2 regions of the Alkalibacillus silvisoli genome follow, and region 2 is predicted to be linked to the other one. Evidence: a T-box and tRNA genes for the amino acid it is inferred to sense, from the RefSeq annotation. Region 2 holds a T-box; the other holds one or more tRNA genes.
What was found. The T-box of region 2 lies ahead of tyrS (tyrosine--tRNA ligase). A T-box ahead of a tRNA ligase gene usually reads a tRNA of that ligase, here a tRNA-Tyr.

Region 1: it has a tRNA-Tyr gene. The T-box ahead of tyrS (tyrosine--tRNA ligase) is inferred to sense a tRNA for this amino acid. The anticodon was not compared.

What each region holds. Positions count from the first base shown of each region.
Region 1 covers NZ_BAAACZ010000030.1:9-6,136, forward strand. The annotation lists rRNA gene rrf (5S ribosomal RNA) at 183-298, shown strand; tRNA gene ABDZ63_RS14985 (tRNA-Asn) at 333-407, shown strand; tRNA gene ABDZ63_RS14990 (tRNA-Ser) at 415-506, shown strand; tRNA gene ABDZ63_RS14995 (tRNA-Glu) at 522-593, shown strand; tRNA gene ABDZ63_RS15000 (tRNA-Val) at 600-675, shown strand; tRNA gene ABDZ63_RS15005 (tRNA-Met) at 888-964, shown strand; tRNA gene ABDZ63_RS15010 (tRNA-Asp) at 1,042-1,118, shown strand; tRNA gene ABDZ63_RS15015 (tRNA-Phe) at 1,459-1,534, shown strand; tRNA gene ABDZ63_RS15020 (tRNA-Tyr) at 1,542-1,627, shown strand; tRNA gene ABDZ63_RS15025 (tRNA-Trp) at 1,648-1,721, shown strand; tRNA gene ABDZ63_RS15030 (tRNA-His) at 1,732-1,804, shown strand; tRNA gene ABDZ63_RS15035 (tRNA-Gln) at 1,811-1,885, shown strand; tRNA gene ABDZ63_RS15040 (tRNA-Gly) at 1,892-1,966, shown strand; tRNA gene ABDZ63_RS15045 (tRNA-Cys) at 2,006-2,079, shown strand; gene murQ (N-acetylmuramic acid 6-phosphate etherase) at 2,294-3,208, shown strand; gene ABDZ63_RS15055 (ABC transporter substrate-binding protein) at 3,283-4,659, shown strand; gene ABDZ63_RS15060 (carbohydrate ABC transporter permease) at 4,842-5,735, shown strand; gene ABDZ63_RS15065 (carbohydrate ABC transporter permease) at 5,750-6,128, shown strand, end outside.
Region 2 covers NZ_BAAACZ010000009.1:14,637-40,422, forward strand. The annotation lists gene ABDZ63_RS04265 (DUF1444 domain-containing protein) at 1-7, shown strand, start outside; gene ytpR (YtpR family tRNA-binding protein) at 13-630, shown strand; gene ABDZ63_RS04275 (nicotinate phosphoribosyltransferase) at 670-1,779, shown strand; gene murC (UDP-N-acetylmuramate--L-alanine ligase) at 2,877-4,172, shown strand; gene ABDZ63_RS04285 (aminopeptidase) at 4,262-5,377, opposite strand; gene ABDZ63_RS04290 (DUF948 domain-containing protein) at 5,524-5,940, shown strand; gene ABDZ63_RS04295 (YtxH domain-containing protein) at 5,965-6,357, shown strand; gene ytxJ (bacillithiol system redox-active protein YtxJ) at 6,473-6,793, shown strand; gene mntR (transcriptional regulator MntR) at 6,831-7,256, opposite strand; gene ABDZ63_RS04310 (cell division protein FtsA) at 7,354-9,507, opposite strand; gene ABDZ63_RS04315 (bifunctional 3-deoxy-7-phosphoheptulonate synthase/chorismate mutase) at 9,695-10,774, shown strand; gene ccpA (catabolite control protein A) at 10,906-11,901, shown strand; gene motP (flagellar motor protein MotP) at 11,955-12,773, shown strand; gene motS (flagellar motor protein MotS) at 12,763-13,524, shown strand; gene ABDZ63_RS04335 (acetoin utilization protein AcuC) at 13,707-14,879, opposite strand; gene ABDZ63_RS04340 (acetoin utilization AcuB family protein) at 14,876-15,523, opposite strand; gene ABDZ63_RS04345 (GNAT family N-acetyltransferase) at 15,537-16,175, opposite strand; gene ABDZ63_RS04350 (transglycosylase domain-containing protein) at 16,282-19,257, opposite strand; T-box leader at 19,390-19,592, shown strand; gene tyrS (tyrosine--tRNA ligase) at 19,652-20,920, shown strand; gene ABDZ63_RS04360 (glutathione ABC transporter substrate-binding protein) at 21,075-22,619, shown strand; gene ABDZ63_RS04365 (UPF0182 family membrane protein) at 22,731-25,550, opposite strand; gene ABDZ63_RS04370 (UDP-N-acetylmuramoyl-L-alanyl-D-glutamate--2,6-diaminopimelate ligase) at 25,749-25,786, shown strand, end outside.

The sequences.
Region 1 (6,128 bases), on a different contig from region 2:
AATCAAGTGATAAAACGCGTCTTCGACTTTGGTTGATTCTTATCTAGTTTTGAAGGTATTGAAACCTTTTAAAAATGTTTAAAAGAGTTTAAGAAAAATGAATTAAAGCTCTTGCATTTTTACTCGAAGGTGAATATAATATAATTTGTTACAGCAAATAAGACATGTTTAACTAATTTTTGTCCGGTGGTTATGGCAGAGAGGTCACACCTGTTCCCATGCCGAACACAGCAGTTAAGCTCTCTAGCGCCGATGGTAGTTGGGGTTTTTCCCCTGCGAGAGTAGGACGCCGCCGGGCTAATTATTTCTCCTTCCTGGACAGTTTTAAATATTCCAGCGTAGCTCAGTGGTAGAGCAGTTGGCTGTTAACCAATTGGTCGCAGGTTCGAATCCTGCCGCTGGAGCCATTTTTCTGGAGAGCTGTCCGAGTGGTCGAAGGAGCACGATTGGAAATCGTGTAGGCCGCCAACGCGGTCTCGAGGGTTCGAATCCCTCGCTCTCCGCCATAGATCTTTATATACGGCCCATTGGTCAAGTGGTTAAGACACCGCCCTTTCACGGCGGTAACAGGGGTTCGAATCCCCTATGGGTCATTTCTCGGAGGATTAGCTCAGCTGGGAGAGCACTTGCCTTACAAGCAAGGGGTCGGTGGTTCGAGCCCGCCATCCTCCACCATTTCTAATAATGTCATTATTTTTAATCTGGGTTCTGAATTAAAAGAACTGCAGTCAATAGCGCGGGGTGGAGCAAACCCGCTACATTGAAAAACATCTTCGCAGGTTTGCGAGGAGCGTAGGCTTCAATGAAAATACTTGCAACGCGACGAGCAGTCGTACGAATTAAACTTATATAGTCTGGGTTCTAATTAAAAGAACCGCAGTCAATATCGCGGGGTGGAGCAGTCTGGTAGCTCGTCGGGCTCATAACCCGGAGGTCGTAGGTTCAAATCCTGCCCCCGCAACCAAATTATATTACCGTAACTACATTGAAATACTACTATGTAAGGTGATATCGGGAGCAACCTAGGTTGCAACCAATAATGGTCCGGTAGTTCAGTTGGTTAGAATGCCTGCCTGTCACGCAGGAGGTCGCGGGTTCGAGTCCCGTCCGGACCGCCACTTTTATAATTACATAGCGTGAATTTCACAATTTTATTTATTAATTATCTGGCTCGGTAGCTAAGCGTAAACATCAATGAACCACATCCGTGTAGCTTTGCGAGCAAGAAGACATCTAAGAAAAACAAAAGTCTGTGAGCACACAAATGCTTCATAAGTAAGCGTGAGTTCTACAATATTATTTACTGTTTATTTGGCTCGGTAGCTAAGCGTAAACATCAATGAACCACATCCGTGTAGCTTTGCGAGCAAGAAGACATCTAAGAAAAACAAAAGTCTGTGAGCACACAAATGCTTCATAAGTAAGCGTGAGTTCTACAATATTATTTACTGTTTATTTGGCTCGGTAGCTCAGTCGGTAGAGCAACGGACTGAAAATCCGTGTGTCGGCGGTTCGATTCCGTCCCGAGCCACCATGTGTTTGGAGGGGTAGCGAAGTTGGCCAAACGCGGCGGACTGTAAATCCGCTCCCTTTGGGTTCGGCGGTTCGAATCCGTCCCCCTCCACCATTTAAATAAATTAAAAACGTAGGGGTATAGTTTAATGGTAAAACGAAGGTCTCCAAAACCTTTGATGTGGGTTCGATTCCTACTACCCCTGCCATTTTTATATGGCGGTCGTGGCGAAGGGGTTAACGCACCGGATTGTGGCTCCGGCACTCGTGGGTTCGATTCCCACCGATCGCCCTTTTTTGGGCCATAGCCAAGCGGTAAGGCAACGGGTTTTGGTCTCGTGATTCCCAGGTTCGAATCCTGGTGGCCCAGCCATTATATGCGGAAGTAGTTCAGCGGTAGAACACCACCTTGCCAAGGTGGGGGTCGCGGGTTCGAATCCCGTCTTCCGCTCCAGTATCACATTATTTGTATGTCGATCATACTGTATACGGTGGCGGCATAGCCAAGTGGTAAGGCAGAGGTCTGCAAAACCTTTATCACCGGTTCAAATCCGGTTGCCGCCTCCAAAATTATAAGAATACATAATCCAAAGTTGGTAAACAAACTTTTTGTTTATCAACTTTTTTTGTTTTATTTGAAATATTATTTTAATAATTAAATGTACGATTGACACAAAAAATTAATAAGGTTATAATTATTATAAATTTTCAGTTAAATTAATTTACTTAATTATTTAAATATGAAAGCGTTTACTATAATACTAAGGAGATCGGGTAACTGATGGACTTATCTAATTTACTTACAGAACAAAGAAATGAAAAAAGTATGAACTTAGACCAACTAAATACTTATGATATTTTAAAAACGATTCACCGAGAAGATCAAAAGGTTGAAAAAGCAGTTGAGGAAGTACTGCCAGAAATAAATGAGGTCGTTGAGAATGTGTATAAACGCTTAGCGAGTGGCGGCCGTTTATTTTATGTAGGTGCTGGTACGAGTGGAAGGTTAGGTTTTTTAGATTCATCTGAATGTCCACCAACTTTTATGACGTCACCTGAAACGGTACAAACTTTAATGGCTGGTGGCATTGATGCTTTTTTTGAAGCTGTTGAAGGGTCAGAGGATCATGAAGAACAAGGTGAGAAAGATATCGCCCGGAAAAATATTACCGATTTAGATGTCGTACTTGGAATCACAGCAAGTGGGAGAACGCCTTATCCTATTGGTTCTTTAAAGTATGCACAATCAAAAGGGGCTTACACCGTTTCACTGACTTGTAATAAAAATTCAGTGATTAGTCATCACGCTAATGCAGCGATTGAAGTATTAGTTGGACCTGAAGTATTAACTGGATCAACTAGAATGAAAGCTGCAACTGCGCATAAAATGGTCTTAAATATGATTAGTACAACGACAATGGTGAAGCTAGGGAAGGTCTATGAAAATTTAATGGTAGATGTACAGGCAAGTAATTATAAATTAATGAATCGGGCAAGACGAATTATTATGGATCTTACAGACGTTTCTTATGATGAGGCAGACCGTGTATTAGCTGCAACAGATAATCAGGTTAAACCAGCACTCGTCATGCTTAAAAGCGGTGTTAATTATGAAGAGGCTAAAAAGGCGATTACAAAATCTGATGGTTATGTAAGAGAAGCGATCAATTATGCTGTTGGTAAAAGTGATGTTTGAAATCGCATTGGTAGATAACTATTAATGCGTTTCATATATTAAAAAGTAAAAAGGGGGAGGACACGTTGAACAATATGTTCAAAGGTCACTACTTATTAGTATTAATGTCAGTATTGTTTTTGATCTTTGCGGTTGGTTGTGCTCCAGATGAGGCACCAATTGATGATGGTGAAGGCGAACCATCGGAAGAAGAGGAAACAACTGACGAAGATGAAACAGGGGATGCAGATGCTACTGATGGTGAAGTTAGTGGCGAGTTAGAAATTCAATACTTTGTTGGAGGATATGGAGATTCATGGTGGAAAGAAGTAATTGAAGACTTTGAAGCTCAATATCCAGATGTAGAAGTTGTTGAACATGCAGGGGCAAATATTAATGAAGAAATGAGAACGCGCTGGGTTTCTGAGGATCCACCTGATGTTGTTTACATCGATGGAGCAGGTTCAAGTGAAACTCAAATGGTAGAAGATGGCCAGTTAATGAATTTAACTGAGTGGGCAGAGGATATCGAATTAGAAGACGGTTCACCTTTAGTGGACAGCTTTATTGCTGAGCCATCAACATACGATGGTGAGTTATATAGCTTACCATTAGTATTCGATGCATGGGGTACTTGGTATGATATGGCTCGATTTGATGAGCATGGGTATGAAGTACCTAGTGATTTTGAAGGCTTTATGAGCACAATGGGTGACATTCAAGATAATGAAGATATTGAGCCTTTTGTTACAACAGGTCAACACCCTTATTATTTCTCTAGAGGTATGTTATATCCAGCCTTTGGTGCTTACGGTGGAAATGAGCTTTTAGCTGATATTATTCAAGGTGAAGAAGGCGCTTGGGAAACGGGTGAAGCTGTAGAAATTATGGAAAACGTTGAGCGTATGGTGGATGCTGGTTATGTTGATTCAGGTTTAGGTGCATTAAACCATACACAATCACAAATGAACTTCTTATTACATGATAATGCCTTTATTCCAGTCGGTTTCTGGTTACCAAATGAAATGGAAGGTGACACACCAGAAGACTTACAATATGGTTTTATTCCATCACCAATGAATCCTGAAGGCGAACCTATGGCAATCGTACCTGACTTAAGGCCTTTAGCAATTGCTGAGGAAGCTTCTAATCCTGAAGCAGCAAAAGCATTTGTTGAGTTCGTGTTCACTCGTGAATATGCTGAGTTATTCTCAGAGCATACGGGTGCAATTATGAACTTAGAAGATGTTGATTTATCGAATAACCCAGATGTACCTGAATATTTAATTGAGGCAAATGAAATGATTAATGATCCAGAACAAGTTCAAATCTACTATATGCCTCACCCAATGAGTGCAGACTTAGAAACACCATTAAGTGACTCACTAGTGTCATTACTACTAGGAAATATTACAGCTGAAGAGTTTATTGAAGAGGCTGAGGAGGCAGCTGCGGGTTACCGCGGTGAATAAAAGTAGCTGTATGGAATGTAGCGCAGTCTACATTCCATACATTTTTATCAAACTTTTAATAAAAGTGCCATTTATATTTTCGCCATTAGTTAAATCATTCTCATAATGAGCTAGTTTTTTAATACATATAAATAAGCCTTTTCCTTTAGGACAAATAACCTGACATACGAAAGAGTGATTGTATGGTACAGAGTAAAAAACAGAAATATTTATTTTTAGCGTTTTGTTTAATTCCAACCTTTATTATGTTTAGCATTTTTACATTATATCCTTTGTTTAGTGGACTTTATTATTCATTTTTTGAATGGTCGGGGGCTTCTCAAACTAGAGAATTTGTCGGCTTTGATAATTATACTAGACTTTTCAACGATGACATTATTCCTGCTACAATTTGGCATGATTACTTTTTAGTTATTACCAAAGTAGTTGGGATCATGATTATGGCATTATTTATTGCAGTTGCACTAACCCAGCTTAAGATTAAAGAAGCACCATTTTATCGTATAATATTCTTCTTCCCGAATATTATGTCAGTTGTTGTAATTGGTATTCTTTGGACATTTATCTATAATCCGAATCTAGGTTTAGTAAACTCAGGATTAGAGATGATTGGTTTGGAAGAGTGGACTAGGCCTTGGCTTGGTAGTGAAAGGTGGGCTTTACCGAGTTTGGTATTGCCATCAATTTGGGCTGGTATTGGTCTGTTTATGCTGTTACTAATGGGTGGTATAGCGAATATATCGAAAAGTAACTATGAAGCCGCTCGTATTGATGGGGCAAATGAGTGGCAACAGTTTTGGCATGTCACTTTACCACTTATTTGGCCGCAAATTAAGATTTCAATTTTATATATTGTTATTACAACATTGAACGGTTCATTTATCATTGTTCAAGTAATGACTGGTGGTGGGCCGAACAATTCGACACACGTCATGGGTTCATATTTATACCAGCAAGCATTCAATCAGTATAACTTCGGCTATGGTGCAACAATTGGTGTTATGATTCTAGTTATTTCACTGATTACAATTATCATTCTACAATTCTTATTAAAAAGAGAAAAAGTTGAATACTAAAGGGGGGAGTCGCAATGAGAAGAACATTTGGTGAAATGCTGGTTAGGTCAGGAATTAGATTGCCTTTAATATTATGGTCTTTAGCTGTTTTATATCCGATTTTTTGGATGTTTTTAGGATCGTTTAAAACAAATGCTGAAATATATGCTAATCCGTGGGGAATTCCTGAACAGTTTAACTTTGATAACTTCATAACAGCATGGACAGATTATAATATTGATACAAGTGTATTTAATAGTTTAATAGTAACAGGTATTGGCGCGTTATTATGCCTTGTTCTTGCGATTCCTACTGCATACGCACTTGAGCGGATCCGTTTTAAAGGAAGTCAAATGTTATTTACGTTATACATTTCAGCGATGATGATCCCAATGGTGTTAGGTTGGATTCCAT
Region 2 (25,786 bases):
GGAGTAGAGAGCATGCAACTTATTTATAACCGTAAAGGTATTGGAGATGTATTAATTTTAACCTTGAAGCAAACTGAAGAGAAAACAACGACAACATCTTATGGTTCAGTCACACGCATAGCTATTGAAAAGACAAATGAGCCAGTTGCATATAACATCTTCGGTATTTCAGATTACTTAAATGTAAATGGTTATGATTTATTGAACGTAGATGAAGCACTAATACGTAAAATTGAAACAATCTTTAAAGAAAATGGACTTGATGAAGACATTCACATTGATCTTTCACCTAAATTCGTGGTCGGTCATGTAAAAGAAGTTAAGAAACACGAGGATTCTGATCAATTAAATGTTTGCCAAGTGGATGTTGGTCATGAACAAATACAAATCGTATGTGGTGCACCAAATGTAGCTGAAGGACAAAAGGTTGTCGTGGCTAAAGTCGGTGCTATGATGCCAAGTGGTATGGAAATTAAAGATTCACAGTTAAGGGGAGTCCCATCAACAGGCATGATTTGTGCAGCAAGAGAATTAAATCTACCAAATGCACCTCAAGAAAAAGGAATCTTAGTATTAAATGATCAAGAAACAGTTGGTGAATCTTTTCGAGTGGGAATGTATGAAGCTTAATATCTTGGCTGATTAATTAAAGTGGATGAGGGGTCTACGATGAAAGAATTCGAATTAAAACAACAAGGTAAAATAAAGCGTTTAACGAACGAAACCTTTAAGTTCGATGAAAGAATTAAAGAAGGTTGGTTTTCTGCTGTATATTTTTTAAAGACAAAGAAAATAGTTGAAGACCACTTAGCTGATAATGTGGTGACGATGCAATTTTTCCAGAAAAAAAATGCTGTATTGTGTGGTGCAGATGAAGCGATTGCTTTACTTCATACTTTTGCTGACAATCCACAAGATTTAGAGATTTATTCTTTGCAAGATGGGGATAAGGTAAGCCCGTATGAATCTGTTTTAACTGTAACAGGTCGTTATCAAGACTTTGGGTTTTTAGAAGGAATTATTGATGGTATTTTAGGAAGAAGAACTTCAGTAGCAACTAACGTATATGAAGTCGTTAATGCAGCGGGTTCTGGTGGCATACAGAAGCCTGTCATCTTTATGGGAGATCGTGATGATCACTATACACAACAATCTGGAGATGGGTATGCAGCTTATATAGGTGGTTCAACAGCTCAAGCAACCCATGCGATGAATGAGTGGTGGGGGAAACAAGGAATGGGTACGATGCCCCATGCGCTTGTTCAAATGTTTAAAGGGGATATTGTCAAAGCTACTCATGCGTATAGAGATTCATTTCCTAACGATGATTTAATCGCATTAGTCGATTACAACAATGATATCGTTACAGATTCATTAAAGGTAGCGCGTGAGTTTAAAGATGAACTAAAGGGTGTGAGAGTCGATACATCGAAAAATATGGTCGACAAGTATTTCTTTAGAAATCAGCATTTAATGGGTTCTTTTGACCCTAGAGGTGTCAATCCGCAATTGTTATTCGCATTGCGTAAGGCATTAAATGATGAAGGCTTTAATCACGTTAAAATTATGGCAAGTGGTGGTTTTACAGAAGAAAAGATTCGACGTTTCGAGTCCTTACATGTACCAGTCGATATGTATGGGGTAGGTAGTAACTTACTGAAAATGAGGACTGGATTTACAGGTGACAATGTTTTGTTAAATGAAAAACATGAAGCTAAACAAGGTCGAAAGTTTTCACCGAACCCACGCTTAGAAAAAGTAGAATATACTGGCGATTGATTGTCTTAAGACAGTCAATCGTTTTTTTGGCTCTACAATATTTGTTGGGGGAGAGACACAATTCAGAGTGAGGTTTTGGATGGCGGCCGTTGGCGTCAGGCGTTCCGCTTACGGTGGATGCTTGCCGCGGGCACGGCTCGAGCCTCCTCGGCCGAAAAGCGTGGCCTACGGGGTCTCGAGACGCGTGCTGTTCCCGTGACGACCCGGACGGTCTAATGTCGACGTTGGCCACAGGACGTGGCCGACTTTAGTCGACCAGGCGTCACCACCTCCGCTCCTCACCTGAGGTCAACTCGGTGGAATAACCATAAAAAAAGCACGCAACTCCTTTTGTTTTATACCACTAAAACAAAAGGAGTTGCGTGCATATGCCATGACATTACCCGGGTTGGAAAACTTACATGTGATCGATACAAGAGAAGAGAAAGACCATTTTCATTTTTATGTCGAACGCCCACGTGAGATGTTATCATGCCTTGTTTGTCAAACCTAAACGGAAGTCTCTGAGATCCCACAGGCAGTGTTTTCCTGCCGAGAGATGCACCTTTAGTCTGGCTAGTAACGCTCCGAAGTAGGCTTCCTCGGTGCAAAACACTAAGATGTTTAGAGCCGTGCCCCGGCAAAGAAAACACTGCGACAAATGACCGTAGGGAAGTTTGAGCAGATGTTGCACTTGTGCCCTGTGGGTGAAAGAGTCCACCGAAAGCGAATCACAATAACAACAACGAACTATAACAGAGCGTTGGTTTAAAGCGCTTTGATCGAATGCGCCGAAAGGTCTTATGGCATCTTATGGCATCAAAAGTATAAACATGTACAACGACAAATGGCATAAATAAGGAATGCTTTTAGATGAGTCCCCCAACATTAGACTTAGAACCGCTTTAAATAAAAAAGTTTTAAAAAAGGGTTTAATCGTAAATAATAATAAAAATGATTTAATTAGTCGTTAATGTAATTAAAAAGTAATATAGATGTAATAACATTCCTATAAGTCCATACTGGATAATCTTAAGAATTCTGCTATAATGAAAAAAGCAATTTCATAAATTGAACATATAATATAAACAGAATGAAGACAAACGGGGGTTCGATTCATGTCGACTTACCATTTTATTGGAATAAAGGGAACAGGGATGAGTGCTTTAGCACAAATTTTGCATGAGTCTGGGCATGTAGTTCAGGGCTCTGATATTGAGAAGCACTTTTTTACTGAAGAAGCACTGAGGCAAGAAGGCATTCCTATTTTACCTTTTCAAGTGGATAATATTCAAAAAGACCAAGTAGTTATAGCAGGAAACGCTTTTAGTGATGACCATGAAGAAATTGTACGTGCAAAAGAAATAGGGGTACCATTGTATCGATATCATGAGTTTTTAGGTGATTACTTAAAACAATACACGAGTATTGCTGTAACAGGCGCACATGGTAAAACGTCTACAACTGGATTATTAGCACATACGTTAAGTGAAAATGTACCAACATCATACTTAATTGGAGACGGAACTGGCCGGGGACGTTCTGATAGTCAATATTTTGCATTTGAAGCATGTGAATACAGACGCCACTTTTTGGCATATGAATCGGATTATTGCATAATGACGAATGTAGACTTTGATCATCCCGATTATTTTAAGGATATCAATGACGTGTTTGATGCTTTTCAAGAAATGGCGATGAAAGTTAAACGAGGCATTATTGCATGTGGTGACGATGAAATGCTTCAACAAATTCAAGCTAAAGTGCCTGTAGTTTATTACGGATTCTCTGAGGAGAATGACTTTCAAGCTAAAAATATTCAAGAATCTGAAGAAGGTACAACATTTGATGTATTTGTGAGGGGAACTTATTTCGATACTTTCCAAATCCCGACATATGGTAATCATAGTGTGTTAAATGCACTAAGTGTGATTGCATTGTGTGATTACGAAAAGTTTTCTTCTGAGGATATTAAGAAGATCTATACGTTTGAAGGGGTTAAACGGAGGTTTACGGAAACGAAATGGAAAGATGGGCAGATTATTATTGACGATTATGCTCATCACCCAATTGAAATTGATGCGACAATTGATTCAGCTCGTAAAAAGTACCCGAATAAGAATGTTGTTGCTGTTTTTCAGCCTCATACTTATACGAGAACACGGAAGTTTTTAGATGAGTTTGCAGAAAGCTTATCTAAAGCTGATTATGTTTATTTGTGTGATATTTTTGGTTCAGCGCGAGAGAAAGATGGACACTTATCCATTAACGATTTACAACAGAAAGTAGAAGGCTCAGAGCTATTACCAGAAAATAAAACAGAAATCTTACAGAACCATAAAGATAGTGTGATTTTATTTATGGGTGCTGGAGATATTCAAAAGTATCAAGAAGCTTTTAAATCGTTAGCTTAAAGTGAAATAGGGCTGTTTTAGTAGTCATAAAAACTAACTAAAATACAGCCCTTTTAATTTAAATTATAAAGTATTGGCGAATAAAGACTTTAGGATTTCAATTGATCAGCGTTTAGCCCTTCTAGTTCTGGGACGACGAAACGGCCGTCTTTACGAATTAATTCGCCATCAAAGTACATCTCGCCTCCACCATAATCCTCACGTTGGATATTAACCATATCCCAATGAATTGAAGAATCATTTCCGTTATAAGCATTTTCATATGCTTGCCCTGGCGTGAAATGGAAGCTACCATCAATTTTCTCATCAAATAGAATATCTTTCATTGGATGTTTAATGTAAGGGTTAATTCCAATTGCAAACTCTCCAATATAACGCGCGCCTTCATCTGTATCAAATACTTCTTGAATTCTCTCTGGATCATTTGCTTGTGCATCCACAATCTTTCCGTTTTCAAACGTTAATTTGACATTTTCATAGGTGAATCCTTGATAAGGTGAAGGGGTATTGTAAGTAATGGTACCATTAACAGATTCACGTACAGGCGCAGTATAAACTTCGCCATCTGGAATATTCATTTCACCAGCACACTTAATGACAGGGATCTCTTTAATTGAGAAGGTTAAATCAGTTCCAGGTCCAGTAATTTTAACCTCATCTGTTTCCTTCATTTTCTTAACTAGAGCATCCATAGCTTTGTTCATTCTTTCATAATCTAGTGTACATACGTTAAAATAGAAATCTTCAAATGCTTCTGTACTCATTTCTGCTAACTGAGCCATTGATTCATTAGGATAGCGGAGTACACACCATTTTGTTTTGGGAACACGGATTTGACGGTGCACATTCATAATAGTTTGACCGAATAGTTTGTTTTTCTCACTAGGCACATCAGATAACTCATTTATGTTATCACCCGAGCGAATCGCTATGTAAGCATCCATGTCTTCCATTACAGTTTTTTCATAATGTTCCCAGGATTTTAGCTGTGTTTCATTAGCACCTTTTAATAGAGTACGCATAATTTTAGGGTCTTTTAATTCAACGAAAGGATGTCCACCAGCTTCGTATGCTTTTTCAACAATAGCTGATACTAATTCTCGCTTAAGACCTGTATTTTCAATTAGAAGCTTTTCCCCTTTTTGAAGTTTAACTGAATAATTAACTAGTAAGTCTGCTAATTTATTAATTCTTGGATCACGCATTTTATTCCTCCTCTATTTATACAGTGGCATATATCTTATGTTACCATTATACTGAAATAAGGAGTTAAATTCACTAATTAGTTTGACAAGAATAAAATCGGGGTATAGATTTATTATAAGTAAGAAGCGGAAGGAGATGAATGTAGTTGAATCTATTACATATTGCCGCACTGATTGCTGCGGTTGCTTTTGCAGTAGGATTTATTATTTTAGTTGTTTATATTTCAGGCACATTAAAATCAGTCAGACGAACCTTAGATCATGTAGCTAATACAGTTGAGGGTTTTGAAAGTCAAATGGAAGGTGTAACAAAAGAAACTGAATTATTATTGAATAAAACGAATCGATTAGCTGAAGATATTACAGGAAAAACCGAGAAGATGGATGTTTTATTTGATGGTATTAAAGGAATAGGATATACTGTAACCCAATTTAATGACTCGTTACAAAAGTTATCAGACGAATTAAATGAACAAGCTAATGAACATGCTGCTCAAACTTCTCAAACGATTAAGTGGGGAGAGGCTGCTATTCATTTGTGGAAAAAATATAAGGAAAAGTAAAATAGGGATTAAGGAGGAATTGAAATGAGTGAAGAAAAACAAAAGACAGAAGAAAACATTAATAGTAAAGACTTTATGATCGGTACATTAATTGGTGGTATTGTCGGAGCTTCAGTTGCCTTACTATTTGCTCCTAAATCGGGTAAGGAATTACGTCATGATATTAACACAGGTGCTCAACAAGTAAGAGAACGTGCTGATGAGTGGAAAGAAGTAGCTTATGAGAAAGGAACTGAGTTTTCTGATCGATTCAAAGATACTAAAGAACAATTACAAGATAAGGTTAATGATTTGAAACATCAGGCACTTAGTGAAGGTGAAGATGTTGCTCAAGATATTGCCGATGCAATAGAAGAAGCTACAGAAGAGTTAGAACGTCAAGAAGCTGATGAATTATATGAACGTTCTCAACAATAATTAGAGCGCTTTATTTTTATAAATCAAGTAGATTAACTTAAGGGTTGTTAGTTGACAAACTAGCGACCCTTTTATACTTTTAACATATGATCCATAGAATGAGGAGGCACTATAAATGTCAGTAAAACAAATTACAGCACAAGATGAATTAAAGTCAATTCTAGAACAAGATGAGGCATTACTGCTTAAGCATAGTTTAACTTGCCCAATTAGTGGTGATGCGAAAACCCAATTTGAGAAATTCACTAGTCAAACCGATTTACCCGCTTATATTATCCATATTCAAGAAAATCGTGATTTATCAAACCTAGTAGCCGACCATTTTGACATTAAACATGAATCACCACAAGCCTTTTATATTAAAAATGGTGAAGTTAAGTTCCATGCTTCTCATTTTGATATTACAACTAAAAAACTAGAAGAAGTCACACAGTAAACTAATCCCCCAATAAGATTTCTTATTGGGGGATTGGCTATTTTTTATTACTGTTTCGTTTTTGAATGTCTTGTAATGTTTTAAGTCGGTCTGGGTCTTCTTGGAAGTACTCAACAAGGTCACCAATTCGAAAGATGCTATCCCAACTTAAATGATGCTCAATTCCTTCTACTTCTTCATAAATACTATGTTCTTCAGTACCGATAATTTCAAGAAATTGCTCTAGTAGTTCGTGTCGATACACTAAACGCTTTCCGATTTTAGTTCCTTTATCAGTTAGGACTAATCCTCGGTATTTTTCATAGTGTAGATAGTCGCTTTCGTCTAATTTTTTAACCATTTTAGTTACTGAAGAGGGATGTACAGATAAGCGTTCTGCTATATCTGAAGCTCTTGCATAGCCTTTTTGGTCAATGAGTATGTATATTTGTTCAATATAATCTTCCATACTAGGAGTTGGCATAGTGTACCTCCAAAACAATTGTTCAATATATATTATTTTAGCAAATAATAGCCGATAGCAAAAGGTTTTTCACAAGATGCTATCGGCTAGAAAATGGTTATTCATTATGAGTAAAAGACTCGACCCATTCAATATATAATTGATCCCCATCAAAGATTGGCTCAGAAAAGCCTACTTGCTCGTTGTTTCGATAAAGCTTGAAACCCTTACCTTTCAGTTCAGACAGATCGATTTCAACAAATCGAAATAAATCCTGGAATATGAATTGTTCAGTTTGTTGCTCTTTAATCTCAACTAAGTCATCAGGATAAATGAATGAACCTTCATCAATCACTTGGTTATTACGTATAATCGTTAATTCGTTAGAAGTTAAGTCAATCGGTTGTTCATTGTAATAGACGGTTACCTTTGAATTAGACCTTAAATCGAAGCGGTTTAATAACTCAAGTGCTGATATAGAATCAGTTAGGGTAAAATTAATACGGTCATCGTCATGGACGATATCTGACATTGAAACGTCATGCCCATTGAGTTGTAGGGAAATCATCTTTTTTTCAACAAGTAGCGATTTTCCATTTAAAGTGATTTCAAAAGGTTTGTTCTTATTGAAAATATTTGGACTTACATATTTCTTTAATACATCCTCTACAGTAAGGTTGGACTTCCATTCGAGAGAATCACCATCATTGATATGTTCAAATGGCGTCCGATCAATTCCGTTAAGTGTAAGTTTGGGTGCAATGTGGATTGTTTCTTCATTTAGAATGACCGTTTGATTTTCTAGTGTTCCGATTATATCTTCTATGGTGTATTGATGTGTTTTACCATCTTCACCTTTAATGACGTTAATTTCATCCCCGTGAGAAATATAGTCTTGAATAGAAGCTAATTGACCATTTATTTCAATCTTAGGTGGTTGGCCAAAAGAGCCAGGTAAAGTGATTTGTTTAGTGTTAAAAGTAATAACTTGTCCGATACCTGGTTTGCCATATAATTTTTTTACATCTAAACCAGCTGCTAATAAACAATCACCAATGGTTAATTGTTTAACATCAAACAATCTAACCATCCGTCCGTTAACTGTAACGCTAATGTAGTGTACAGGACTTTTTTGAGCTGCTATAGCAATTCCAATTGGTGTCACAAACTCCGGACTACTCGGCAAGTGTTCTTGTCCTTTCAACCCTTTAATAGCATCGATTCCTCTAACAGCTACACGATTGTTTGGTAGTTGAAGTTTTTCTGCAATATGTTCAGTTAACTTAGGTGTTAAGCTTCCACCACCAACTAACATAACAGCTTGAGGTGCTTCTTTGTTTAGGGCAATGATTTGATGACAAATCTCTTTTGCCAGTGCTGAGGTGGCATCGTTTAAATCAGTCGTTACATGATCATAAGGCAATTCAGATTTAAAGCCTAAAATGTCCTCAATCTCCATAACACTTTCTTCTACTAATTGCCTTTTTGCTTCTTCAGCTTGGTGAAAATCGAGTAAATATTGCTGACTTATGGCTTCTGTAATTTCATCACCAGCTTTTGATACCATTCCATAAGCTACTACGGTCCCTTCTTTGGTGATTGCAATATCACTCGTTCCTGCTCCGATATCTATTAAAGCGACATTTAACTTTCTCATTGATTGTGGAATTAGAACTTGAATGGCAGCGATCGGTTCAAGGGTTAAGGCTTCCATTTCAAGATTGGCCCTATGTAAAGCTGATATAAGTGATTCAACAACCACTTTTGGTAGGAAAGTGGCAATAATGTCTACAGTTGCCTCATCTCCTTGTTGATCGATCAAAGAGCCAATTTCATGGTCATCCAAGTAGTAATGTAATACTGAATAACCAACACAATAATATTGTGTACTAGAAGTTTCTTGTTCTTTTTCTGCTAATTGATATTGTGCTTGTTGAACGGCAGTTAACTCCATGTGAAAAATATCGTCATGGGTCATTAAAGGTTGCTCTGAAATGTTAATTTTAATGGTACTTTTTTTAGTTTTTAAAGCACGGCCTGCTGCTGCAACACAGACTTTTGTTAGTGGCCCGTGTTTGGACTCTAATAGGTCTTTAACCTCTTTAATGACATCTGATACAGCCATTATGTTATGTATTTGGCCATCAACCATAGACCGCTCTTTATGTTCTCTTGTAACCATATCAATTACACGGTAAACTTCATCTTCTTTATGTAATATAATTCCGACGACACTTCGAGTTCCAATATCTAATGCAAATAATTTATTCATAACTGTCACCTCAATTTAGATATCATAGGAGCGACTTAATGACAAGACCATAGTGGTTCGATATAATATTTATAGATGAGCTACATTAAAGGATTAAATTTAGCGAAATATGTATAAAAATAAAACTTAATTAAGGATAATGTACCATAAATAGGTGGCAATATAAACAAATTTGGAGGTTTGTATAATGAGTAATCATTTAGATCAATTACGAGATGAGTTAGATCAAGTTAATATAAAGATTCTAGATTTAATTAATGAACGCGGACGTTTAGTTAAAGAAATTGGTGATATAAAAAAATCACAAGGTATGAAAGCATATGATCCAGTTAGAGAAAGGGAAATGTTAGATCATATTATTGACCAGCACCAAGGACCTTTTGAGTATGCAACTGTCAAGCACATATTTAAAGAGATTTTCAAAGCTGCTAAGGAGTTGCAAGAAGGTGATTACCGTGAAACATTACTCGTTTCAAGAAAGAAAAAGCCGTCTGATACAATCATATCTGTCGGAGATATTTCTGTAGGAAATGGTGAAAATCAGTTTATTATGGGACCATGCTCGGTAGAATCACAAGAACAAGTAAATACAGTGGCTAAAGCGGTTAAGCAGCAAGGTGTAAATATATTAAGAGGGGGTGCTTTCAAACCACGTACATCTCCTTATGATTTCCAAGGATTAGGCGAAGAAGGATTAAAGATGTTGCGTCATGCAGGAGACCAATATGGATTAAAGGTAGTTAGTGAAATAACCAACCCGAAAGATATTGAACTGGGGACGAAACATTTAGACATCATTCAGATTGGTGCACGTAATATGCAAAACTTTGATTTATTAAAAGAAGCCGGTAAATCAAATAAACCTATCTTGTTAAAACGTGGCTTAGCTGCTACTATTAATGAGTTTATGAACGCAGCTGAATATGTCGTAACTCAAGGGAATAGTAACTTAATCTTATGCGAGAGAGGAATACGTACGTATGAAACGGCAACACGTAATACATTAGATATTACGGCTGTTCCTATTTTAAAACAGGAAACCCATCTACCAGTTATGGTTGATGTTACACACTCTACAGGTCGAAGGGACTTATTATTACCAGCTGCAAAAGCAGCTATTGCTGTAGGGGCTGACGGAATTATGGCAGAGGTGCATCCAGACCCTGCAGTTGCTTTGTCAGATTCCCAACAACAGATGGATATACCAACATTTGAACACTTTATGGAGCAATTAAAACAACCTCATGCTGTGGTTAATAATGGATAAATGTCGTGATGCCTATTGCGACACATAAAAAAAAGGCTTATGCTTACAATATTAAAAATAAGTGTTCTGTAAGTGATTCAGGACTTTAACAGAGCGGATAAATTAAGCAGTGTATAAGGAGTCGTTAAATCATGGGCGTAACAATCTACGATGTAGCTAAAAAAGCAAATGTTTCAATGGCAACTGTTTCGCGTGTCATTAATGGAAATACAAATGTCAAGCCAACGACTAGACAAAAAGTAATAGATGCGATTAATGAATTAGGTTTTAGACCAAATGCCGTTGCACGAGGCTTAGCGAGTCGAAAAACGACATCAGTTGGGGTCATTATCCCAGATATATCAAACCTTTTCTTCGCAGAACTGGCACGAGGGATTGAAGACATCGCTTCAATGTATAAGTACCATATAATTTTAAGTAGTTCGGACCAACAAAAAACTAAAGAACTTGATTTGTTAGATAACATGCTAGAAAAACAAGTCGATGGTGTGATCTTCATGGGTTCATCTGTAACTGATGAGCATATTGAAGCGTTTGATCGAGCGAATGTTCCAGTTATACTGGCGGCAACGGTGGATGAGTCACAGTCACTGCCTTCAGTTAATATTGATTATTACCAAGCGATGAAAGAAGCGGTAGAATCTATCAGTGATGATACCACAAGTGGAATTGGCTTTGTGACATCACCATTAAACGCGAAAATTAATGATATGAAAAAACAAGGTTACATAGACGCACTTAAAGAGCGTAGCTTACCATTTAATGAAGAATCCATTTTTGATGGGGATGATAGTTATAATTCAGGAATAGAAGCGGCCAATCAGTTTCTTAGTCTATCTCAACCACCAAAAGCGATTATAGCTTCTTCTGACGAAATGGCATTAGGTGTCATTCACGGAGCACAAGATAATGGTGTTAAGATCCCAGAAGAGCTAAACGTCATTGGGTTTGACAATACAAGACTAGCCAATATGGTAAGGCCAACATTAACTAGTGTGTTGCAACCAATGTATGATATAGGTGCTGTTTCAATGAGATTATTAACAAAATTATTGCAAGGTGAAGATATAGAACAAGAGCAAATTACATTACCTCATCGAATTGTTGAAAGGGACTCAACAAAATAAGAAATATGTCGATATTAATAGTAGACAGGTTAATAGAAATAGGGTGAGAGGTAATGAAAAAAAGAGACTTATTAACACCGGTAGGGATAGCCCTAGGTGCTACGATGATTTTGTTGGGGATTTTCTTTAATGATGGGATCTCAGGGGTCAGTTCATTTGTTCAGGTTAGTTCATTTATTGTCGTAATAGGTGGTTTATTAGGTGCTTTATTAGTAAACTTTAATTTAAGCGAAATGAAATTTTGTTTAAAAGTTTTTAAAGAAGCCTTTAAAGATGATGATTATAATTTGAGGGAATTAATTCAGTTATTTATATCCTTATCAGAAAAAGCTAGACGTGAAGGATTATTAGCATTAGAAAATGAATTAGATGAATTAGATGATGAATTCATTAAAAAAGGTGTCTACTTAGCAATTGATGGTATTGAACCTGAGGTAATTAACGACATTATGAATGCTGAAATTGCTGCAATGGAAGAACGCCATAATAGAGGTAGGAGCATTATTGAGAAAGCTGGTGAATATGCGCCTGCTTGGGGAATGATCGGTACATTAATTGGTTTAATCTTAATGTTAAATCATTTAGATGACCCAGGTACAATTGGTCCGAGTATGGCTGTTGCATTATTAACAACTTTTTATGGAATGGTTTTAGCAAACTTAGTATTCTTACCTATTGCAGGTAAACTAGTATCTAGGACAGAAGAAGAAGTGTTCATGAAACAAGTAATAGTTGAGGGCGTGATTGGAGTTCAATCCGGTCAGAATCCTAAAATACTAGAAGAAAAGTTAAGTGCATTTCTATCAGGTGAAGAATTAAAAGAGAAGAAACAGGAGGAGCTTGTTGTAGAGGAGAGTCAAAATGAAGTCTAAAAGAAGAGGTCAGCCTAAACGTAGTGCTCCAATTTGGATGGTTACATACTCTGACATGGTGACACTAATTTTAGTATTCTTTATCCTGCTATTCTCAATGTCACAGATTGATGCTGTTAAATTTAATGCAGTAGCTGAATCTTATCGACAAAATGTTATCTTTGATTTTATGCCTTCAGCAATCCCTTTAGAAGATCCAACAGATTATGAAGAAGATGATGAAGGTGATTTACCTGATGAAGACGAAGATTTTACTGAAGATCCAGAGATCACTGAAGCAGAAGACGAAGAAAATTTAGAAGAATTGTATGAAGAAATACAAGATTACTTGGATGATCATAACTTAAATGACGTGATTACAGCAAGTCAAACTGACCGTGGAGTCGTATTAGTTTTACAAGAACGGGTGCTTTTTAATTCTGGTGAAGCAGAATTAATTGACGACTTTTTACCGTTTTTAGATAAAGTCGCTATTCTATTAGATAACATTCCTAATGATGTTGAAGTTGAAGGTCATACTGATGATGTTCCAATTGATACTTATCGTTATCCTTCAAACTGGGAACTTTCAACAGCTAGGGCGAGTAGTGTTATTCGCTATTTTGTTGATGAACAGAGCCTAGATGCGACTCGTTTTCAAGCTACCGGTTTTGCAGAGTTTAAGCCAGTATCGGAAAATGCTACAGAAGAAGGCTTACAGAGAAATCGGCGTGTAGAAATGATTATTTTAGAATTAAGTCAAAGCAATTGATCTACTCAATTATTGGGTAAATGAAAGATGACCTCGGTTTATTCTGAGGTCATCTTTTTAGGCTCTACAATAATTGTTTAGGTAGCGGCACAATTTAGAGATAAAACCTTCTTGCCTAATGGCTATTTTTATACCTTAGGCTAAGGAGAGGTTTCATGATTAAGGCCATGAATCCAACATATTCACATCATATATTTTTGCTCATTACGTATAGGTTGCAACAGCTTATTGACAAGAATTTTGTTTTTTTCTGTAATTTCTTCTTTTCTTGGGATTGGCTTATAAATGTCAGAACGGTCGTGCCATGTTGTTGGTAATGTCACTGGACTTTCTTCGTGCCATTTATTAACCCAATTTTTAGGTAATTCGCCGGAAAAAGGTGCTCCACCCTGACTAGCTATTGCCCAAATTTGTGCCCAAGCTCTTGGTACGACACGCCAAATATCATACCCGCCACCTCCTAATGCGACCCATTTACCGTTACAATAGTCATTTGCGATTTTATGAGCCAACCGTGGAATTTCCTCATAGATTTCCATTGTACAACAAAGGTGAGAAAGTGGATCAAAGACATGAGCGTCAGCACCATTTTGGGTAACTATAATATCAGGTTTAAAATATGCCGCTATTGTTTCTAAAGTTTCCTTATAAACTTCTATGAACGATTCATTTTCTGTAAATGCATCTATTGGAATATTAAATGAAGTGCCATAACCTTCATTATGACCTCGTTCATTAACGTTTCCCGTACCAGGAAATAAGTATCTTCCAGTTTCATGAATGGATAAAGTACAAACATTAGGATCATCGTAAAAGATCCATTGAACCCCATCTCCATGGTGAGCATCAGTATCAACATACAGTACTTTATAATTATATTGTTGACGAATATATTTGATCGCAATAGCAGCATCATTGTAAATACAAAAACCAGAGGCTTTACGCCTAAACCCATGGTGTAGTCCACCACCAAAATTAAGTGCGTGCTTAAAATCACCATTTAGAACAGAGTCTACAGCAGTCAATGTCCCTCCTACCAGTTGTGCAGCTGCATCGTGCATATGGTCAAAGATTGGTGTATCTTCAGTACCAATTCCAAACTCAAGCCCTTCTTCCTCAGGTAATTCATTGACACTTGCTCTTTTAACTGCATCAACATATGCTTTGTCATGGACTAATTTAATTTCTTCGTCTGTTGCTTTTCGGGGGGCAAGAATTTGATCATCATTTAGTGCATTCATAGATTTTAGTAAATCAAACGTTAGTTCAACGCGTTTTTGATTGAATGGGTGGTCATCACGAAATTTATACTTCTTGAAGTCTTCTGTATAAACAAATGTTGCTTGATTCATCATTTAGATAACCCCGGTATATTTGGCCAAATAACCTCATAGCCGTGCTGCTTAAGTTCATCAATTAACGGCATTGGGTTCATAGTCTGAATTCTTAATACGATAATTTTTTCGTGATAACTGTCTTGATAAGGATATATGAATACAGAAGATATGTTGGTATTGCGATCACTAATAACTTTAGTGACATGAGGCAATATTCCAACTTTATTTGGAACTTTAACTTCAATTTGAGAGCTTTGTTCATGAATACCGGTCAGTTGTATTAGTCGATACAATAAGTCTTTTTCTGTAACCATTCCAATCAGTTGATTATTTTTTGTTACTGGAACACAAGCGATTTCATGTTCATAAAATATAGTTGCAATATCTTCAATAAAATCTAATGGATGAACTGTAATAACGGGTGTTGTCATAATAGATGAGATTTCATGTAGTAAGATTTGTTGGTTATGTGTTTCTTCTAAGATTGATGGTGCAGCGTCTCTTATGTCACGATCAGACAATATACCAATGACTTGATTGTTTTCACTCACAACAGGAATGTGTCTAATTTTGTGTTTGTTAAGTAATTCTAATGCTTCTTCAATACTATTAGTAGGATTTAGTGTAATAACGGACTCTGACATAATTTCTTCTACTAACATGTGAACACCTCTCTTAGAACCATTGATTATTTCTTCCCATGAATCGTAAAGAATCAAATGTTTCAACAGACGACTCAGGGACATGTTTACCGATTCGAACAAGTAAGCAATTAGCCGGATGAGAGATAATCTCCGGATCATCAGTGGACATCGGTATTAAATCCCCTTTGCCCATCATTTTTTCCATTACTTTTCGATATTCCCATACATTAAGGCCAGTTGATTTCATATCCCAATGCCAATAATATTCAGTTGTAATAATGATATAATTTTCCATTTGTGAATCTTTCATAGCTACTTGTAAAATGGAAGAGCCAATTTTTAGACCTCGGTAATCATTAGATACTTCAATAGCACCAAGTTCGATTAAATCGTCCATTTTAATTTCTGACCATCTTTCTAATGGGTCAGGGTGTAAAAATGTAGCATAACCCACAATCTTCTCACCATCACGTGCGATAATGACTCGACCTTCTTCAAAGTCAGCAATTGATTTTACTGCTTCGTACTGCTTTTTAGGAGGTCGGAATGCTGTTAAGCCATCATCAAAATAATAATCTTCTAATTGCATTGATGGTATAGGCCCTTCTACAATTACTTTCTTTTCCTCTTTGTAAATGGTTTTTTGATGATATGTTTTTGGATGTTTCAATGGGACACCACCTAAAAATCATATATAGGTCTATTATAACATGTAAGCACATTGCACTTATATAAAAATTAGCCACTGATTTAATAATCAGTGGCTAAAAATCTTATTATGAGTCATCATTATTTTCTTCATCTTCGTCTTCATCACTGTCATTATCATCGTTCTCATCATCATTACGATCGTCATTGTTGTCGTTATTATTATCATCATTGTTGTCATTTCCATCTTGTTCTGAACTTGCTTCTTCATCTTCTTCGTCTTCCTCATCTTCACGGCTTTCTTCATCTTCTTCGTCTTCCTCATCTTCAATTGTACCGTAAACAACAGAATCAGAAGAACTTGATTCATGACCATATAAGCTAACGGCTACAACAGCATAAGCTCGGTCTTCTGATGGTAAATCATAGCTTGTTGTCGTTGTATGACCAATTTCTTCAAAGTCACCATCTTCTGAAGATGACGATAAAATACGATATCCAACTACTTGACCACCAGCTGAATCCCATTCCAAAGTGCCGCTAGAAATTGAAACGTTATTCGGTGAATTTGGATTTCCATCATCCTCAATGTCTTCACTATCACCAACAATCAGATCAGACCAATCACCACTACCTAATAAATTACTAATGTCAACTGGGTTGGACCATCCAGAACCAAGCTGATAAGATGTGCCCCAACCATGCTCGTTAATAAAGTCTTCTCTTAAAAAGAAACCTTCTTCAGTGAATTCATCAGGTGTTTCATCTACTGCTTCAAATGCTTCTCCATCGATTTGGACTGTACGCCCAGAAGTCATGCTATTATCTTCTTCTGAGGGTACATGGTCAATATTAAATAGGTCTGTTTGGACTAATCCAAGTTCCTCACACATCTCACTAGGTAAAGATCCTGATAAAGCACAGTAACTACGTGAGACAATACCACCAGGGCTAGAGAAACGTTCATCAGTTGCGATGAATTCTTGTTCAGCTTCTGTTGCGGCATTGACTAACTCCGACCAAAAACGTAGGTTATTTCGACTGTAATTACTTTGGTCTAACCTTAATACTGATCGGTCGACAACATGATCGTGAGCGTAGTATCCCATCCAAGTTCCCATCGTGACATTTGGATTCGATGCGACAAACCATGCATCTTCAAATTGATCTGAGGTTCCTGTCTTTCCAGCCCAATCAACTCCAGAATGATTAAGAATGCTATTAACATAAGTAGCTGTACCACTATTAATAACATCACGCATCATATCTAGCATTAAATATGACGTTTGAGCTGAGAATACTTCTTCACGGTCTGTTTCATGCTCATAAACAACCTCACCTTCACGATCGACGATTTTCTCAATCATATAAGGTTCTACATAATCACCTTCATTAGTGAATGTTGCATACGCAGCTACATTTTGTTCTACAGTTAAATAAGGTGAACCACCTAAGACATTAGATGGCACATTTTCACCATCTGAAATCCCCATACCTTCTAAAAATCTAGCAGGATTATCATCTTGTTGAATTATATTGATCATAAGCCTAGCAATCGGTACGTTATCTGAGTCTGCCAATGCTGAACGCGCATCAACTAAACCTCTTTGTTGCTGTGAAATAAAGTTTGATGGTGTCCATGGTGATGTATAACCATCATTATATTCAAATGGAATATCTAATAGAGGTGACCCAGGCTGAATGATCCCTAGCTCCATACCAACTGCATACCCAAACAATGGTTTCATTGTACTGCCTGGGGGCCGAGTGTTATATGTTGCGTTATTCACTTGTCTTCTGTCAAAGTCTCTACCACCAACGAAAGCTAAAATGGCACCAGTTTGGTTTTCCATTAATAAAGCGCCTGCTTCAACAGGGATTTCTTCTGTTTCAACCTCTTCAGTTTCTGGGTTTTCGATTTGAACGGTTACTGTTCGACCATAATGCTCAAATGAATCTTTCACATCCTGAAAGTTATCATAAATATCTTTATTAATGGTTGTATGAATTTCTAAACCACTATGTCTTAACTCGTGGCGTGCTAAATCTCGATAATGCTGTTGTGTTGCATCTACTTCTTGATACTCTTCTAAGTCTCCAGCTTCTTCAGCAAGTTGTTTTGCAATAATATCTCTTGCGCTCATTTCAACTTCATCTGCAACCCAAGGATACTCATCACGTATAGATTCTCTTTTATCTGTGAAGTCTTCAGTAATGTCATAAGCTAAGGCTTCTTCATATTCATCTTCTGTAACTTTACCTGCTGACAACATTCGATATAACACGGTTTCCATTCGATTTAAACCAGGCTCCAGTTCTTCATCAGGTTTAATCGAGCCGCCCGATGCATATGGTGTATAACCATAAGGACTTTGTGGTAAACCGGCGATATATGCAGCTTGAGGTAAGTTTAAATCACTCGCATCGACATCAAAAATACCTTGAGCTGCAGCTTGGATCCCTGCAATATTACGCCCTGTCGAATCACGCCCAAAAGGTACTACATTTAAATAGGCTTCCAATATTTCATTTTTATCAAAGAAGTTTTCCATTCTGAGTGCAATGAATATTTCTTCTGCTTTACGTTCAAATGACACTTCACTTGATAAGATTTGGTTTTTAACTAACTGCTGAGTCAGTGTACTACCACCTGTTTGAGTAGGAGAACCAGAGAATTCTTGATATAAGGCACGCATGATTGCTTTTGGTACAATTCCGTTATGTTCTTCAAAATACTCATCTTCAGTGGCAATTATAGCATCAATGAACATGTCAGAAACTTGCTCAGCGCTAATTTCTTCACGGTGGATATCCCCGCGAATTTCACCTAAGTATTCGTTATTAGCGAAGTAGACTTCTGATGTTTCTTCATAGTTATACACCATTTGCTCCATCTCATCAGCTTCACTAACCGGGATGTCTTTTACTAGAGAAGCGAAATAACCAACACCAAGTCCCCCAACAAAAAATGCTGAAACAATTCCGATTACAAGGAAAAATAGTGTAATATTCCACATGATATCAAGTGATACTCTTGTATATTTTGGGAATTTCCCATCTTGAAAAAACATGAGGAATTTATTATGAGATTTATTTTTACTCATTTTTAGAACCTCCTAAAATGTCGAATATATTATAGCATATCTTGTCGTTGAGTCATATCGTGAAAATTAGTTTAGAAGTTGCATTTTTTTAGAGAATATGCTAAAAATATATAACATAATTAAACATGAATATATAATGCAACGAATAGTTGAAGTAGGAGTATACCTCAATGCGACAGAGAGCTAGTGGTTGGTGTGAACTAGTGCAAGGTATAAGACGAATTACGGCTAGGAGCATTCTCTTTTATAGAGAACGGGTTATACCGTTAATTAATGAAGTGGTAGCAGGGTACTGTTGCAACTAGGGTGGTAACGCGAGTCCCCTCGTCCCTAAGTGGATGAGGGGATTTTTTTATGTTTAAATCAATTACAATTAAATTAGGAGGTAAACGTCATGAACATTATTGAAGATTTAAGATCTAGAGGTCTCATTAACCAAATGACAGATGATGAAGGTCTTGAACAACATTTAAATAAGGAACAAGTTGCATTGTATTGTGGGTTTGACCCAACAGCTGACAGTTTGCATATTGGACATTTATTACCGATTTTAATGCTTAAACGCTTTCAAGAAGCTGGACATCGCCCAATTGCTTTAGTTGGTGGGGGTACAGGACTAATAGGTGATCCGAGTGGTCGTAGTGAAGAGCGTCAATTAAATGAAGAATCAGTGGTACAAGGTTGGGTAAGTAATATAGAAGATCAATTATCGAAGTTTATCGATTTTACTGATGATGATAAAGGAGCTAAAGTTGTTAATAACTATGACTGGTTATCTCAAATGTCAGTGATTGATTTACTAAGAGATGTTGGTAAGTACTTTAGTGTTAACTATATGTTGGCTAAAGACTCAGTTGAATCAAGAATTGAAAATGGGATTTCTTACACAGAATTCACTTACATGTTATTACAGTCTTTGGACTTTTTACGTTTAAATCAAAAGGAAAATGTTACTTTACAAATTGGTGGCAGTGACCAATGGGGTAATATAACAGCTGGTCTTGAATTAATTCGTCGCACAAGTCAAGAAGGTGAAGATATTAAAGCATATGGCTTAACTGTCCCTTTAATTACAAAAGCTGACGGTAGTAAATTTGGTAAAACAGCTGGGGGAGCTATTTGGCTGGATGAGAAGAAAACAAGTCCATACGAGTTTTACCAGTTCTGGGTAAATGCTGATGATCGTGATGTTTTAAAGTTTCTAAAATCATTTACTTTCCTTCCACTAGAAGAAATTGAAGAGCTTAAAAAAGAAGTTGAAGAAAGACCAGAACAACGAACTGCACAACGCCGATTAGCAGAAGAAATGACAAAGATGGTCCACGGCGAGGAGGCTTTAAATCAAGCTAAGCGAATCACACATGCTTTATTTAAAGGCGATGTCAAACAATTAACGAAAGATGAAGTTGAAGTAGGATTTAAAGACGTTCCTACTTACAAGTTAGAAGAGTCAGAAAAGGGGTTAGTGGATTTATTAGTTGAAGCTAGTATTTCTTCATCAAAGCGCCAAGCAAGAGAAGATATTCAAAATGGTGCTATTTACATTAATGATGAAAGACAGCAAGATTTAAAGTATGTGATTAATGCTGATGATCAAATTGACGAAGCTTTTACAATTATTAGAAGAGGTAAGAAGAAATACTTTTTAATTCGACATATGTAATCTAAAAACTAAGGCCTTAAAACTATTTAGGTCTTAGTTTTTAGATTTAATCCTGACTATTGTGATGTGTTTTGTTGACTTTTATGTAAGAGAATAATATGATGTTCATTGTCGTAAATTAATAAAAATGAAATTTAGAAAGGGGAAGTTTTAATTGAAATATATATTACGAATTAGTCTGTTACCTTTACTATTAATCATATTAGTTGCCTGCGCAGATACTGAAGAAGAACAACAAAGCTTATCAATTGATTTAGCTTCATTACCCGCTTCTTTAGACCCGCACGCAGCTAATGATGGTAATTCACTGTATGTCATGACTAATATTTACGATACATTAGTGCAATTGAATACAGATTTAGAAATAGAGCCTGGATTAGCTACTGAATTAGAGCCAATATCCGAAACAACTTGGGAAGCAGTTATCAGAGAGGGAGTTACTTTCCATGATGGGGAAGAACTTAACGCAGAAGTTGTCAAAATGAATTTAGATCGTGTATTAGACCCAGAGGTTGGTTCACCATTAAGTTTCTTGTTTGATATGATTGAAAGCGTTGAGGTAGTGGATGAATACATAGTTCATATTCATACAGAATATCCTTTTTCAGCTCTTCCAGCTCACTTAGCGCACCCAGGGGGACATATGATTAGTCCGAACTCGATTGAACAAGATTATGAAGCAATTGAAAACGGAGAAGACCCTTTGACTCAAGTTAATCAAAACCCGGTTGGAACAGGATACTATCAATTTGATGAACGCGTCTCCGGTGAATATATCACTCTAGTTAAAAATGATGATTATTGGGGTGAGTCTGCTAAGGTTGAGATGCTACAATTTAATGCGGTTCCTGAGGAAAGTACTCGCGTGGCAGAATTATTAGCGGATGAAGCTGAAATTATCTATCCAGTTAATACAAGTGATGTATCGACCATTAATGAATCAGAAGAAGGATATGTAAAGGAATCTGAAAGTGCGAGCATGTCTTATTTAGGTTTTAATGTAGAAAAAGAGCCATTAGACGACGCGCGCGTCCGAAATGCAATCCATATGGCTATAGATAAAGAAGGGCTTGTTGAAGGTTTAATGGATGACATTCCGTTACCTGCTATTGGACCATTAGCGCCGACTGTGTTTGGATATAGTGATGAGGTTGATTCTGTAGATTATAATATAGACGAAGCCAAAAGCTTATTGGAAGAAGCGGGACATGAAGAAGGTTTTAGTATTGATGTATATGTATATGACCGTACAACAACAGATACGGCAGTTTATGTTCAGTCAGAGCTAGAGGAGTTAAATATCGAGGTGAACATAGAGCAATTAGAAATGGGCGCATATCTTGATTTAACAGCTCAAGGTGAGCACGATATGTTAATTGGCAGTTGGGGAACAGTTACCTTAGATGCCGATTATGGATTATATCCAATGTTCCATTCAGAGAATGTAGGTTCACCAGGCAATCGTTCTTTCTTTAGTCATGAAGAGGTTGATCAATTATTAGAAGAAGCCCGTCAATCTACTGATGATGAGGAAAGGTTAGAATTATATCACGAAATTCAACAAATTATTATTGATGAATCCCCAATAGTTCCTCTATACCATTCCGTTTTATTGGCTGGGTTGAGTGAAGACATCGAAGGATTCTTTCAATTTCCGAGTAGCTTCCCTTATTTAAGGGATGTAGAGTTTGTAGAGTAAGGCTAGGACAAATTTAGTTGTCATAATAAAAATCCGAACGGTTCATCATATATGAACTCGTTCGGATTTTTTGCGTTACGTTATCACTACATCAACCGTTGTCTAGACTTCTTATTCTAAACTATTTAATAAAGATTCAATTTCATTCATAATTTGACCAGCACCTTCCCAATCTCCATTTGAAAGTGCATTTTGATAGTCTTCAAATAATCCTGAAAGCTCTTGTAAAGACTCCTCAGCATCACTAGATGGCATAGTTGGTTGTTCAGTTTCAGACTCTTCATCAAAATCAAGGTCTTCTTCAAGGTCAGCTTCTTCATCAATATCACCAATTTCATCATCTAAATCAATATCATCATCAACATCCGCCATATTACCAGGCGCCCCTGCTTCAACTAGGTCTAAAATACGCTCTAATGATTCTTCAAAAGTCGCTTCCATGACAATGTAATCCCCGTAAGCGACAATGACCTGCTTCACTTCTGGTAAAGAAGTTGCGTTAGCTGATTCGATATAAATTGGTTCAACATACATCATTGTATCTTCAATCGGAATCGTTAATAGATTTCCTCTAATGACACTTGATCCCCCTTGTGACCACAAGTTCAATTCTTGGGAAATTCGACTATCTTGATTAATTCGATTTTCGATTTGTTGTGGTCCATATACATTACGTTGTTTCGGGAATTCATAAACCATTAATTCTCCGTAATTCTCTCCATCATTTCGAGCTCCCATCCATGCAATCATGTTTTGTCGATTGCGAGGAGTGTATGGTGTCATTAAAATGAATTCTTCAAAATCCTGTTCTGGTAATTGCATCGTAATATAGTAAGGTTCCATCGTAATATCGTGATCATAATAACGTTCAGTTGCAAACTCCCAAGCATCCTCACGATTATAGAAGACTTCTAAGTTACTCATATGATACGTACCATACATGTCTGCTTGAATGGTGAATAAGTCAACTGGATACCGGAAATGAGCCTGAACATCTTCTGGGATGTCAGTTGTAAAAAGGTCAGGAAAGATGTTTTGATAAGTTTGTAGTAATGGCTCATCATCTTCTACGACAAAGAAGTCAACTTCACCAGTATACGCATCTACCATAACTTTAACTGAATTTCTAATATAATTGTTTTCACCATCATATGACTCTGAATATGGATGATTATCAGCTATTAAATAGGCATCAATTAACCAAGCTAACGATCCATCTTCTCTGACAAAAATATAAGGGTCTTGATCATAAGTTAAAAATGGTGCAATTCGTTCAACACGATCCATAATATTACGCGTAGCTAACAGCTGACTTTCATCATTTAGCTGGTCAGATACAAGCATTCTAAACGACCCTTCATCAATAGCAAATAAAAGTCGATTAATTCCGCTTAATGACACACCTGCCTCAGCACTATAACGATACGACATATTTTCATCACCAGTAGGGTAATCAAACTCATCCACTTCAGTATTGACGATTACATTTTGCGAATGCTCTTCACCGAAATATATTTGAGGACGTGTAACATCAATATCTCCTTCAGGTGGTAAGTCTTGTAAGATGTATTCTGGTTGTCCTTGTTCTGTAATTTCATTCACATGACTCATCGTTACGCCATAACCATGTGTATAACGTAAGTTTTCATTCACCCAAGTTCTTGCTTGGTCAGGTAAGTCAGAAGTATTTAACTCTCTTGCTCCGATAAATACTTGTTGATATTCACCATCAATATAGTAGCGATCAATGTCTACATCATTGAATTGATAATAGTTTCTAAATGTTTGTAACTGATTATAAACATCTAAAATGGGTCTTGAGTCATTTATTCTTACATTATCAATCGTCAACTGATTTCGCTCGATCATGTCTTCATCTAATGATTGGTTTCCTGGATGCTGCTCAGTTGTGATGTCATTTAAATCATAAGCATCTAACGTATAATCTAAATTGTGCTGTAAATAAGGTTCCTCACGATGATATTCATTAGGTGAAACGACATAGTTTTGAACAGCTGCAGACACTAACTGGCCAGCAAGTGCTACGGTAATATATAAAGCAATAGGAATAGCCATCCAAATTAGATTACCTTTAATTAAGGCAACAATGAGGATTATAACTCCAATAATCGCTACACCGGCTAAGACATAAGCTTTTGGAATATTAACGACATCATCTGTATAACTTAAGCCGTGTACAACACTCGTTTGAAAGATATTAACTTGGTTAGTTAGAAGCGTGCCATATGGCTCAAGTAAATGATTACCTGCAATAAATAAACCAATTAATGAGATGCTAATGCCTAAATGTAACTGAGCTGAACGACTTTCACGATACATGTTAAATACCGAATAAGCTAAGGCAACAATGATTGTCATGAAAATTGTTAGCCCTAATAAGAGGTTAATAATAAGCTCTAAAAATGGTAAGACATAAATGTAAAATGAAATATCTAAGTTAAAATATGGATCTGTTTGATTAAAGCTTTCATAATTTAAAGCTTTTAGAGTTGGCTCCCAACCAATCCCTTGTACCATTGAAGTACCAATAATACCAAAAACAATTGCAATACCAATGATGATCGAATAGGCTGACTTTTTGTTTAATAATATATTTGGAATCATCGAATGGTTTAAAAAGAGTACATATGATCTGTGAATCCAAAAAAGTGTTATAAATGTAATGACAAAATATAACACAAAGCCGATAGCTCCAAGTGAGAAGCGGCTAAATAATATCGTTGTATAGACTTGTTCAAATCCAACAGAACCCATCCATATGTATTCCGTAATCCAATTCAAACTTAGAAGTCCGATTACAATCAATGGAATGACAATAAGTCCAATCCATTTTAAAGGATTTAGAAACTTTTTTAAGTTCTCTTTTTGTTTTCTATTTAATTTGGTGTAGAAGTCTTCCTCTCTCCCCATATAATCCCCCTTTTTTATAAATCCAAATAAAATTATACCAAATTAGAACTGCGGATTATAGTTTAAAAATTAAACTATATTTTTTGATTTAAAGTACATAATAATAATGTTAATCATTCCAGTTTAAACAAAGTGAGCTAAGGTAATTAAGTAAGTATAAGTTAGGTTCTTAAATTATACGATATTAGGAGTTCAAAGATGATGAAACTAGAAGAGACATTAACTAGAGTAGATTA